Regions from separate parts of the Corynebacterium sp. H130 genome, predicted to be linked through region 2. Evidence: predicted binding sites of a transcription regulator. Region 2 holds the regulator's gene; the other holds the start of a gene.
What was found. The regulator LexA, encoded in region 2, represses DNA repair genes until DNA is damaged. The targets are predictions, from matches to a motif close to CGAACANNTGTTCG.
Positions count from the first base shown of each region.

Region 1: a site for LexA is predicted at 4,338-4,351, ahead of WG939_RS07110 (HNH endonuclease signature motif containing protein). Genes of this name have one in related genera too.

Region 1 covers NZ_JBBHLA010000003.1:180,769-187,367, forward strand. The annotation lists gene WG939_RS07085 (FtsW/RodA/SpoVE family cell cycle protein) at 1-253, opposite strand, end outside; gene WG939_RS07090 (PP2C family protein-serine/threonine phosphatase) at 313-1,617, opposite strand; gene WG939_RS07095 (FHA domain-containing protein FhaB/FipA) at 1,618-2,055, opposite strand; gene WG939_RS07100 (DUF3662 and FHA domain-containing protein) at 2,059-2,766, opposite strand; tRNA gene WG939_RS07105 (tRNA-Leu) at 2,877-2,959, shown strand; gene WG939_RS07110 (HNH endonuclease signature motif containing protein) at 3,000-4,283, opposite strand; gene WG939_RS07115 (hypothetical protein) at 4,500-4,739, shown strand; gene WG939_RS07120 (catalase) at 5,568-6,599, opposite strand, start outside.
Region 2 covers NZ_JBBHLA010000001.1:293,456-300,054, forward strand. The annotation lists gene hrpA (ATP-dependent RNA helicase HrpA) at 1-1,555, shown strand, start outside; gene nrdR (transcriptional regulator NrdR) at 1,565-2,020, opposite strand; gene WG939_RS01425 (hypothetical protein) at 2,122-2,457, opposite strand; gene lexA (transcriptional repressor LexA) at 2,779-3,468, shown strand; gene WG939_RS01435 (DeoR/GlpR family DNA-binding transcription regulator) at 3,672-4,451, shown strand; gene WG939_RS01440 (hypothetical protein) at 4,448-5,353, shown strand; gene ptsP (phosphoenolpyruvate--protein phosphotransferase) at 5,340-6,599, opposite strand, start outside.

The DNA.
Region 1 (6,599 bases), on a different contig from region 2:
GCACAACGCCCACCAGCGACCACATCACCTGCCTACTGGCCATCGCATTCCCGAGCGCTGCATCGAGCCTGGAAATCATGATCAGGCCTAGGCCGTTCAGTAGTGCCGCGACGGGCAGCATGAACTGGTCGGCGTTGGGCGCCAGGAAACATAGCGCCAGGTGCGCGATGGTGAACACCACGATGAATCCGCCGATGACGTAGAACATGTCGTGGGTCAGCGGATTACCGAGCGCCACCTCCAGGTTGACCATGGCCAGCCCGGTAAGTAGCGCTGCGAATAGGAGTAGGAAGAATTCTGTGCGTCGCCAGGTCACTTGCGTACCTCCCGGCAGTTCACGCCCGGCGTGGTCAAATCACCCGGCGTCGTCTCGTCCTTCTTCTCGCCCTCATGTGTCACACACTCAGGCAACAGCTGCTCAGACAGCCTGGTGACCTGCTGCATCACTTCGTCATAGGAACCAGCCGGCATCGCCGCAACGGAACCGCGTGCGTCGGGCTTGATGTCCTGGACGGTGAAGGGGGTGCAATCGCCCTTATCGACGACCTTCAGCTTCCCCTCCTCCAGGCATGCCTGCTGGTAAGTCTGGTGCAGGTCCTTCCCGAAGATGGTTTTGTTGAAGCCTTGCTCAATGACGATCTGGTCGTCTTTGGTGGCGACGAAGAAAGTGTCCTTGCGTTTCTGCATGGCCAAGTAGCCGAGGCCGGCGAGCAGGCTAATCACTACGACGGCGACCACGAGTCCGAGCCAGGGGCGACGCTTCTTAGCGGCTGCTGGGATTTCTACTGGCTGGCGCGATTTGTCCACCATGGCGGCTGCGCGTCCAGCGGAGGTGTCCGGCCGTGGCTGTTCTGGTTCCCCGGTATTAAGCGCTCCCGCGGTCACGGGAAGCTCGGGCACTTCGTCATCGCCCGAAACCACATCCGCAATTACTACAGTTACGTTGTCTGGGCCTCCGGAACGCAGTGCGAGTTCGATCAGGCGAACTGCTGCGTCGTGTGGGGTGCCTTCCTTCAGTGCGGTCTCAATGGTGCTGTGTGTGACGGGATCGGAGAGGCCGTCGGAGCACAGTAGGAGGCGGTCACCGATCTGTGCGTCCAGGAATTGCAGCGTTGGCTCAACTGGCTGGCCCGTGTAGGCCTTCAGGATCAGGGAGCGTTGTGGGTGCGTGGATACGTCTTCCGCGTCCAACTCGCCCTCATCGACGAGTGACTGGACGTAGGTGTCGTCCCTGGTGATGCGTTCCAGCTTGCCGTCGCGGAGTCGGTAGCCGCGGGAGTCGCCGACGTGGAGGAGTCCGAAGCGTTCGCCGTCGAAAAGCAGGGTGGTGCAGGTGGTGCCCATGCCGGCGTTTTCGGGGTGCTTGTCGGCTTCTTCGGCGATGGCGACGTTGGCGTCGTCGGCGACGGTGCCGAGGAGGGCGAGGATGTCGTTGTCTGCGGGGTCGGCGTCGAGGACCCGCAGGTGGTTGATCATGATTTGGGAGGCGACTTCGCCTGCTGCGTGGCCGCCCATGCCGTCGGCGAGCGCGAGGAGGCGGGGGCCGGCGTACGCGGAGTCTTCGTTATTGCCTCGGACGAGGCCGCGGTCGGAGGCGACGGTGAAGTTGAGTTTCATTTATGGCTCCAACCTGACGGTGGTCCGTCCAATTTTGATGTCGCTGCCGACCTGGACTTTTTCTGGCTGGTCGATGCGCATGCCGCCGAGGTAGGTGCCGTTGCGGGAGGCGAGGTCTTCGACGAACCAGTCGTGGCCGCGGCGGAAGAGGCGGGCGTGGCGGCCGGAAGCGTAGTCGTCACCGACGGTGAAGTCTGCGTCGTTGCTGCGGCCCATGGTTATTTCCTGCAGGGTGGAAATGTCGAGGTGGGAGCCGGTGAGTGGGCCGTCCACAATTGTCAGGAGGCGGGGCTGGCCTTTGGCTTTGAAGGTCGGCTTGGTGGCGGGGCCGGCTGCTTGGCCGAGGTCTTTGCGGATGGTGCGCACGATCACGAGGATGAAGAGCCACAGCAGCGCGAGGAGGCCGATGCGGAAGATGAGCAAAATTCCGATGTCCATCTGCTATCCCTTCGTGATTCTGACTTCGATGCGCGAGTGCCCCATGGTAATGACATCGCCGTCGGCGAGCATCCAGTTATCAACTGGCATGTCATTCACAGTGGTTCCATTGGTACTTTGCAGGTCGGTGAGAACTGCGTCTTCGCCGTTCCAGGTGATTTCGGCGTGTTCGCGGGAGACGCCGGTGTCGGGGAGACGGAGGTCAGCTTCGGTGCCGCGGCCGATGATGTTGGATCCTTCCCTCACTGTGTAGGTGCGGCTGGAGCCGTCTTGCAGGAGGAGGTTGAGGTGTTGCGTCACTGGCTTTTCTTCCACTTCATCGATGCTGGAATTTTCGTCGCTGCTGGAATTCAGTTTTAGCTGGCCGGTTTTGAGGGATTCGCTGGCTTGGATGCGAACTGTGATGGGGCCGACGGCGACCCAGCCTTGGTTGCGGAGGTGGCGCGTCATGAGGTCGGCGAGGTCTTCTTCGAGGCGTGGGTGCTGCTCGGCGAGGTTGTCGCGGTCTTGGCGGGAGACGAAGACGTCGTAGATGTTGGGCGCTTCGACCGTTCCTTCATAGGTATGGACGCGTCCGTCTTCGGCTTGTTGTTTGAGCGCTTCTTCGATTTCTGCGGGTACAACGTTGCCGCCGAATACTCGGGCCAGCCCATTATCGAGTCCACGTTGCATTGCTGAGTCGAGCCTTGCGAAACGATCCATCAATCCCACGAGCACACCTCCTTCGATTTTAACGTGTCCAGTATAGGGGCATTAGCTGCGGATTTGTAGATTTGCAGGTGGTACGTGCTAAGTTATTGGAGTCGCAATTGATGTTGCTCGGGCGAGTGGCGGAATGGCAGACGCGCTGGCTTCAGGTGCCAGTGTCCGCAAGGACGTGGGGGTTCAAGTCCCCCTTCGCCCACAGAAGGTAGAGCCCCGGTCTTGATAGGCCGGGGCTTTTACTATGCCCGGAGTTGGGCCCCGGCTGATTGGTTGGCGGGGTAGGAGTCATTGAATTGTGGGGGCGCGCCGGGTTGTTCGTGGTAGCCGACGCGTTTTGTATTGGGGCAGCGTTCGGCGTGGCCCCGGTCGGGTCTTCGTTTGGTGTCATCGTTGCTGGTGTGGTGGTGTCTGCAGAGCAGGGTGAGGTTGCTGAGGTCGGTGTGTCCGCCTTGGATCCAGGCTGTGATGTGGTGGGAGTCGCACCAGATGGCGGCTTGGTCGCATCCGGGGTGTGTGCAGACCCCTTCGGTGACTGCGAGGATGATTTTTTGTTCGATTGTGGCGTGCCGCGAGTGGGTGGCCGCTGCGATGGGGTCTCCTTCGGGGCCGTGGAGCAGGCTCATGCCCTTGCTGGTGATTCCCAGTGCGAGGAGTTCGTATGGGGTGAGGCTGTAGGAGGTGTTGGTCCGGATCTGGGTTGTGTTGTTGAGGTTCAGTAAATCGTTTTCGGTGAGGGACAGGACGATGGTGCCGAGGCCTTTGCGGTTGGTGCTGGACAGTAGGCGTTCGTGCTGGCGGATGATGCCCATGAGTGCGTCGTAGCGCTTCTGGGTAAAGGTGCGGTTTTCGTTGTTTTGAGCTGCTGCGCCACCGCGGATGCTGTTGGCTAGTGCGGCTTCGAGCATTGCAGCGTCGGCGGCGGGTGCGTAGCCGGAGAATTCGACTCCGCCGTCGCGGTCTTGGGCTCCCATGCGGAATGAGCGTTTACGACGGGCGCGGGTCGGATCAGGATCGAGTTGATTATTGAGTTCGTTTACCCGGTTACGTAACAACCTGCGGGTTTCATCGGGGCTGACAGCTTTCAGGGCAGTGGAGATGAGTTCTGGGGTGTGGCTCTTGAGTGAGTGGTCGAGCTTCTTCAGTTCTCTATCGATAATGCGTGCGGTTTCGCTGGATATCGATTGTTGGGCTATGGCCGCCTGGCATTCGGCAGCGATAGGGTCGCCGGCGCGGTGGAGCCTGTTGGCTAGGTCCATGCGGTGCATCGCTTCAGCTCGAGAAAGGCCGAGGCGTTTGGTGAGGTAGTCCAGTGTCTTCGCGGAGCCAACCTTTGAACCTGATCCGGCAGCCATGGCGGAGTAGGTAAAGGAGGCGTCGAGCTGGGTTTTGATGTGGAGCGCGTGCTCTAGGAGCTCGATCGCTTCGTGGTGTTGCTCAAAGGCCTCAGCGGACGGCGTGGCGAACTGGTGTTCCAACAATTCGAGATCATGTCGAATTCGTTCAACAACGTACTTTAGGTCCACCGAGGTCACCCCCTTCAAGCATGTAACTCTTGGCCTCGGTTATGACTCCATATTAGAACAGATATGCGTCCCAGGTAAACAAACAACGGGTTAACAGTATGCGAACTTTAGGCGTCGACAAGCGGCCCCCCAAGCGGACCGAAAGCAAGCAACAAGCGGACCGAAAGCAAGCAACAAGCGGACCGAAAGCACGGCCAAACCAACTACCCTAAAATCATGACCACCTGGAAACCCCCGCAAAAATGGCACTTGGCTCGAAAGAAGCGTTTCCGAGTAACCGTGCGGACCGCGCAGACAATAACCCAGCGCGACCTCGGCGGCGTCACATTGACTCCGCTGGATGGCGGACTCGTACAAGTAGAAAGTTCTGGCGAAGACGCGCTCGATTCGCTGAGCTATGCGCTCAACGAATATCTCACTCAACCGTTTGAGGTCGTTGATGAGGAGGTTTTATAACCGAGCCCCAGACACCCCATGTCCAGCGCGAGGGCGGTAGGGGTCATGAACTTGCGCTCAAATTCGGTGCCCATGAGCTGCGGCAATGTGTTCCCCAGGAATGCAATACCTAAAAGACGGAGCGCCAGGAGTTCCCGTTTCGAGCTTGCCGAACCAGCGGCCCGGGCGATAAGCACGCCCGCCGGCACTAACGACACCAGGCTGCCAATTGCGATCGCTCGTCCCGTTGAATCCGATTGAACGCGGCCACCATTTACCCGGGTAACGGACAGCGAACCTGTGATGACGCGCGCATGGGTCTGGACGGTCGCACCCCATCCGACCAGCGCCAATGAGCTTGAAATGGGCTGTAAATCGGTTTCAGAGCTTCAGAAAGTCCAGAGTTAACGTTAGCGTGCTCTTTTGAGCTCATCGGTAGGAGCCTTGTTCTACTTCTTAAAAGAGCAGGTCAAGATGATGAAGTGTACATTGCTGTCTTGAATGACCGTGGGCGCGAAAGTGATTGCCCAAACCTGCGCGCGAATCTCATAAACCGCAGATGCTTGAGGCCAATCGCAGCTGGACCCACGATTTCGAGCGAGTTGAATCCCTGGTTAGGCACAGGCTCCTGCTCCCCGCCAGGAGTAAACCACCGAAATTGATTCAGATATCCCATCGAATCCCCCAAGGTCGCCTCCATTTGAGGTTCCGCGCCACAGTGTGGGCCAGCACGCTTATCGACGCCCCATCGACCTCAGCTGCATCAGGGTGCCCTCGTAAAGGGACGTCCTTACCCAACCGTTTGAGGTGCTAACGGAGGAGGTGCTCCGCTAGCACCACGTGGCTCCGCTAGCCCCAGGTGCGGTGCTTCGGCAGCTGGCCAAGCACTTCTTCGACAGACTCGGATACTGGCTTGAAGTGGCGCTTTGCTTCCTCGACGAGCAGTGCTACCTCCGGCAGATCCGGCTGCTCCACAATCACCAGGGCATCGAACTCGGTGGACCGGGTGGTGGAGTAGGTGCGGTTGATGCCGTCGCCACCAGTCTTGGCGATCACGAGCGGTGTCACACCCGCATCCTTGAGGGCTGCGACCTGGTCGTCGGCGTGGCCGTCGGCGGTGAGGATGCCGACGGTGCGGCCGTCGATAGGCCAGGTCTTACCCAGCTGGGATAGCGCCTTGGAAGGGGTGACCTTGGCGACTTCGTCGGAGGTCGGTGCCTTCAGGCCGAGTTCGGCAGCGACAGCGGAGCACAGCTTCGGGGAAATGCGGGCCAGGACCGTGAGGGCGCGTTCCTTGATGGCCTTCTCGTAGCACTTGCCCAATTCGAACGCGTAGGCGGAAGCGACGTGATCCTGCTCGACCGGGGTGAGGGATTCGAAGAACAGGGTGGCCTGCGAGAAATGGTCATCAAAGGAGGCCGGCTTTTCGCGGGTGAAGGTACCGGAGACGTCCTGCGGGACGTCGATGAGCGTTGCCTCGCCTGCAATGAACGGGCAGCCCGCGCCGAGGGAGTTCGGGTTGTACGGGGCGCCGCCGTGGATCGCGGTTTGGTGCATGCCGTCGCGGAAGTTGTCGTTGACTGGCGCGTGCGGACGGTTGATCGGCAGCTGGGAGAAGTTCGGGCCACCCAGGCGGGACAGCTGGGTGTCCAGGTAGGAGAAGAGTCGGCCCTGGAGCAGTGGGTCGTTGGTGAGGTCGATGCCCGGCACCAGGTGACCAGGGTGGAAGGCGACCTGCTCGGTTTCGGCGAAGTAGTTCGTCGGGTTCGCGTTCAGGGTCATCGTGCCGATGATCTGGACGGGAGCGAGTTCCTCTGGAACGAACTTGGTTGGGTCGAGGAGGTCGATGCCCTCGAAGGTTTCCTCCGGGGTGTCAGGGAA
Region 2 (6,599 bases):
GGCGCGTAGGCGAGATATCGTCGTCGATGAGGAAGCGCTGTTCGACTTTTATGATCAGCGTCTTCCTGAGCACATCACCACGGCGCGGCACTTTGACTCCTGGTGGAAGAAGAAGAGATCTTCAGAACCCGACCTGTTGTCCTTCGACCCCAACAAACTGTTAGCCGACTCTGCGGAAGCAGTAGACGAAGAACAGTTCCCTGACGTGTGGCATCATGGCTCGCTTGAGTTTGAGCTCAGCTACTTCTTTGAGCCGGGCCATAAATATGACGGTGTCACCGTTCGTATTCCAGTTCCGCTGTTGGCTGGTGTTTCCGAAGACGGTTTTGAGTGGCTGGTTCCGGGGCTTCGCCACGACCTCGTTACTGAGTTGATCCGCAGTCTCCCAAAGCATCTGCGTCGCAGCGTCATTCCGGCGCCGGACTTTGCGGCTCGCGCACTACCTGAGTTGAAACCGCATTTCGGGTCCCTGCTGGAGCAACTTGCCACAACGCTTCGTGGTTTGGGTGCTTCAGGCATTAGCGCCAGCGATTTCGATGTATCCAAGCTTCCCCCACACCTTCGGGTCACCTTTGCAGCTGTAGATAAGCGCGGAAAGATCATCGACTCTGACAAAGATCTGCAACAGCTCAAGGCCCGAAGCACTGGCAAGATTCGAGCATCGGTCCATAAGGCAGTTCAGCGGGGAAAGACCGTTGCGCCTCCTGCTGCTACCTGGAGTTCTGACGGCCAAGGCGCGATTTCAGAAGAAATCGTCACCACCGTCGATGGGCAGAACATTGTTGCCTACCCGGCTTTGGTGGTGACATCAGAAGGGGTAGCCGTCAAGGCCATGCCAACGAAGGCCGAGGCTGACGCCGCGATGCTGACCTCAACCCTGACACTCCTCCTGAGAGCTATCGACACGCCAGGTAAAAATATGGCCAATGGTCTGCCACTGAAGCAGCGGGTTGCCGTGGACAATTACCCACATGGCGGTTTAAATGGCCTTGTCTCAGACGCCAAGGTCGCTGCTATTCGTGATCTCCTCATCGAGGCAGGCGGACCGGTTCGGACACCGGAAGCTTTCGATGAGTTGAAGAAGAGGATTGCACCTCAGGTGCCTTCTGCAGTACGGCAGATGGTCGTAGGCATCGCACCGGCTCTGGTTGAGTTTCTTGATGTCCAAGCTGAGCTTGAAGGGTGGTCTGGTGAGGCCATCGACGACATGAAGCGCCAACTCGCCTTTTTGCTACCTCCACAAGCCTTGACGATCCACGGTATGCAGCGTCTTCGTCACCTGACCAGATATCTCAAAGCCATGCGCGTGCGTCTAGACAACATGGATCGGGATCCTGATCGCGATGCTGATGTACAGGATCAGATCGTGGAATGCGAAAAACTGCTCCACGTGCGTCTTGAGCAACTACCACTTGGCAGGGAGAAGACTGCAGCCGTGAAGGACATTCGATGGATGGTACAGGAGTTGCGAGTTAGCTTGTTTGCACAACATCTAGGAACAGCCCACCCGGTATCTGTGCGACGAATTGAAAAAGCTATCGCAAAATTGCGCTAGCCACGCCTGTCACTGCTGGCGCGCCCTGCGTTTCATAAGTCGGATTTCAGACTCGAAGTCATCGGCGCTTTCGAAAGACTTGTATACAGAGGCGAATCGAAGGTAGGCGACTTCGTCGAGTTCGCGAAGCGGCTCCAAAATTGCAAGACCGATGTCATTGGCGTTGATCTGGCTGCTTCCGTGACTGCGCACAGACTCTTCGACTTCCTGAGCCAATCGCTTCAACGCGTCGTCAGACACATCTCGGCCTTGGCATGCACGGCGAACACCTGTGATGACCTTTTCGCGGCTGAATGGCTCGGTCACACCATTGCGTTTGATCACGAGGAGCACTGCCTTTTCCACCGTGGTGAAGCGACCTTCACATTGAATGCATTCCCTGCGGCGTCTGATTGCAGCACCTGCATCAATGACGCGGGAATCGATCACCCGCGAGGAGGTGTGGTGGCAAAAAGGGCAATACACGAGTTAATACGCTCCCGAGCTGAAGTAAAAGCAAGTCACATGCTGCCCGAGGCAACCGCAATGACCGTTTAATATGTACGCCCCTATTTTAGCTGTTTGAATTACTTCACCTGCATTGAGGAAATTTGAACGGGTTGGTTAGAAACGTCGTCCGGTTCGCTGACTGGTGCCGCGATCATGGCAATGACTGCTGCCAGCCCGAGCAGTCCACCTAACAGAGCCTGGCTAAACTTGCCTCTGCCACGGCCGTCCACACTGCTGTTGACTCGAGCTTGCCGTGTCCTTCGAACAGGAACACGAGTACCTGCGTCAAAAGTCGATACGGAAACACGGCGCTGAGATACTCCGCCGTTCCAGGTGGAAGCTGCTGGAACAGCGTGTCGAAAAGCTTTATTGTTAGCAGTACGTGCAGCCTGTGGGAACATCATGGTGGTCATGTGGATTGGGTCCTCTCTGTTAGTGATGCTTTGACTGTAGAAGGCCGGTCAGACACCTACATCAAACATTCGATTAGTTGTTCGATTTACGACTCTATGTTCGATTTTTAGCACGCGCATGTTCGAATGTCTAGTTTTGGCCCAGATTTTCGAAACTTTTCTACTGTTTTCGACAGTCGGGCCATGACACCAGCAGGTTTTATTGTTAGGATCGAACATAAAGTTTCACGAATCGCACACTTTGCACATTGCAAAGCAATCAGAGTGTTCGATAAAACCGCCACCGATCAGCCGCCGAAAAGCACCCCCAAGAGGTAAGAAATGTCGCCCAGCAAGAAGCCTGCACCACAACCACGTCTCACCGACCGCCAACGGCGAATTCTCGAAGTTATTCGCGACGCTGTTGTACTGCGCGGTTACCCGCCAAGCATTAGGGAGATTGGCGATGCCGTAGACCTGCAGTCCACCTCGTCCGTCGCTTATCAACTACGCCAGCTGGAAGAAAAGGGTTTCTTGCGACGCGACCCTAACAAGCCTCGTGCTGTCGACGTGCGGATGATGCCAAACGAAGGCAAGCCGAAGGCTGGCCCAAAGGTGGGCTGGAAGAAAGCCAAGGCCAAGCCAGAGGATGCAACACCACCTAATTTCATTCCGGTGGTCGGCAGCATCGCAGCCGGCAACCCAATTCTTGCCGAACAGAACATTGAGGAGTACTTCCCTCTTCCAGCGGAAATCGTCGGCGACGGCGAGCTGTTTATGCTCCAGGTAGTTGGTCTATCCATGAAGGATGCCGGCATCCTCGATGGCGACTGGGTCGTTGTCCGCTCACAGCCAGTGGCAGAAGAGGGCGAATTCGTAGCAGCGATGATTGATGGTGAAGCAACAGTGAAGGAGTTCCACACCGATTCATCTGGCATTTGGCTTCTCCCTCACAATGACAATTTCTCACCTATCCCTGCCGAACATGCTGAAATCATGGGCAAGGTAGTGTCTGTGCTGCGTAAGCTCTAAGCTTTACCCCCTCACTTTTGGGGGTAAATTCGGTAAGGCTTTCGCCACAGTATGCCCGTTTTGTCCGATCGGGCATTGGTTTTGTGGGAGACTGAACATGAAATATTCAACAATATTCATGAATGTCGCGGCTCCCTGTCAACCCAAATACAGGTCTCCAAGTGGCTTGCCCACCCATGCCGCACACTCCAAGGAGTCCACACATGTACGCGGAAGAGCGCAGACGGCAAATAGCCTCTTTAACTGCGGTTGAAGGTCGAGTTAATGTAACCGAGCTTGCCGAGAAGTTTGGGGTCACTGCCGAGACGGTACGCCGGGACCTTGCCGTACTGGCACACGATGGCATCGTGCACCGGGTTCACGGTGGCGCCGTAGCGACCCAGAGTTTCCTCACCACCGAGTTCAGTCTCGATACCCGCTACAAGTCTGCCTCAGATGCCAAAATGTCTATCGCTCGGGCTGCCCTTGCGTTCCTCCCCGACCGCAACGGCGGCATTTTTCTGGATGCAGGTACAACGATTTCGATATTTGCCGATCTCGTGGCAGAGCAGCCCTACGCGAGCCAATGGTCAATCGTCACCAATTGCCTCTCCATCGCACTCAACCTCGCTAATGCTGGCATCGACGAAGTCCAGCTTCTTGGTGGCACCGTCCGCGGTATCACTCAAGCTGTCGTGGGAGACACTGCCCTACGCACCCTTGCTTTGATGCGGGCCGAAGTCGCTTTCATCGGCACCAACGCCCTCACCCTTGACCACGGCTTGTCCACAGCCGACTCTCAAGAAGCTGCTGTTAAGCGCGCGATGATAACGAACGCCCAACAAGTCGTGGTGCTGTGCGATTCCACCAAACTTGGCAATGATTACCTCGTGAGCTTCGCGGGAATCGACGACATTGACGTAGTCGTTACCGACTCCGGCGCCCCCGCCTCGATTGTGGAAGCGCTTCGGGAGCGTGAAATTCAGGTGGTCATCGCCTCATGATTCTGAGCGTATCCACCACACCAGAGCTTTTTCGCACCTCCACTTTGGCCGCACCCATTTCCTGGAGCGAGACCAATCAACTGGATGACGTAGCTGTGGTCCCAGCCGGAGGTGGCACCAACGTAGCCACCGCGCTCTTCTGTGCTGGTAAAGACACCAAAGTACTGCTTCCAGCACCGGAAGTCAGCCACTACGTTCGCGCCCTCAGCCTCAACGGGGTCCCGTACGAGCTCATCGACGTTCCCGGCCCCATTCCGGTTCGCTACCTCATTGATTCACCGGATTCCCGGCAACTGCAATTCGTCGATCCCCCCATGGCCCTCAAAACCTCCGAGCTGGCCATGCTGCGCGATCTGTGCATTTCACAGGCGGAAAACGCTGACTGGGTGGTCCTTAGTGGTGTGCTTCCCGACGTCGCCCATGCAGCATGGTACGTCGATGTCATGCGCGCGCTCCGGCTCTATCATCCTGGCGTACGCATTGCAGTGAGCACCTCGGGAGCTGCATTGGGCGCGGTGCTGCGACAAGTATTTACAACCAAACCCGACCTGTTAGTCATGAGTGCGGCTGAATTCGACAACGAAGCCAGCTTTGCTACCGCTGTGCGCACCCTGCAGGATGCCGAAGTACCGCAGATTTTGGTCTGCCACGACCGCCAGCACTTCGACTATCACTCAGCGGGAAGCACAGTGTCCGGATCGTACGAGGCAGCCGCGGGCAAACAATGGCTACCGTGGATAGACTTCGCGCTGACCGGGCTGCTGCTCAGCGAGAACGAAACCGACCCCGGAAACGCATTGATCTCGGCACTAGCGTGGGCTAATGCCGAGATCGGCGATCCGCTCAGAGCGGTCCCAACTCCGGACGCGCTCAGACCGGATCTAGTTACTATTGTTGGCTAACTTCAGCGTCGTAAAGCTCGTGCACGGCCCTGCGGGCTTCTTGAGCGCCCGAGGCTGCCATAGCGACCTCGGCGGCCCTCATACAGAACTCAATATCAACTTCGGCCAGGTGCGCGCCAACAGCTGCCACGGAATTTGAAGCAGCCGACAGCGACGAGACACCCAAACCGGTGAGCACGCAGGCCAGATATGGATCAGCAGCTGCCTCACCACACACGCCAACTGGCGTTTGAGTGACCTTTGCAACTTCGCAGGTGTGCTGAATGAGCCTTAGAACAGCGGGCTGCCAAGGATCAGTGAGGTAAGCCAATTCCGGAGACAGGCGATCTGCTGCCATCGTGTACTGCGTGAGGTCATTGGTACCAATGGACACAAAGTCCAGGTGAGGCAGTAGGTGATCTGCCATCAGCGCTGCGGCAGGGACCTCGATCATCGCGCCCGCGGTTAGTCCACGCTCACGGCACAACCGAGCGAACCATTCCGCCTCATACGCAGTTGCCACCATAGGTGCCATCACCCAAGTCGGAATGTCTTCACCACGTCCAGCTTGCTTGGAAGCGAGCGCAATGGCATCGAGCTGGCGGCAGAGCATCTCCTCATTCTTCCGCGCAATTCGCAGGCCACGAACGCCGAGTGCTGGGTTGTCTTCCTGAGCCATCGATGCAAATGGAACTGGTTTGTCAGAGCCCGCATCGAGGGTGCGTACAACAACCTTCGACGTTGGAAACGCGTCGAAGACCTTTTGGTAAACCTCAGCCTGATTCTCGACCGATGGTTCCGAGGTGGCAGAAAGGAAGCACAGTTCGGTACGGAAAAGGCCAATACCCTCGGCTTCCGTCTCCGCAGCGATTCGAGCTGCATTGCCATCCTGCACATTCGCAAGCAGCTGAACTCGGTGGCCATCCTTGGTTTGAGACGGGCCCCGCCAGCTGCGGATCTTTGCGGCGCGAGCCTCAGATTCCGCTACCAGCTTCTCCGCTTCCGCAGGATCCACGCCAGTCTCAATCGTTCCGTGAGTACCGTCGACTAAAACCGGGGTGCCTTCTGCGATGGTGCTTAAGTCTTCTCCGACAGCCACAATGCATGGGACACCAAGCTGACGCGCAATGATAGCGGTGTGGCTGGTTGGGCCACCAAGACGGGTAACCAACGCAGTGAACACAGTGGTGTCGAGCACAGCGGTATCAGCTGGAGACAGATCGTCCGCGAACAGCACGACTGGTTCCTTAGATTGTGGCAGTCCTGG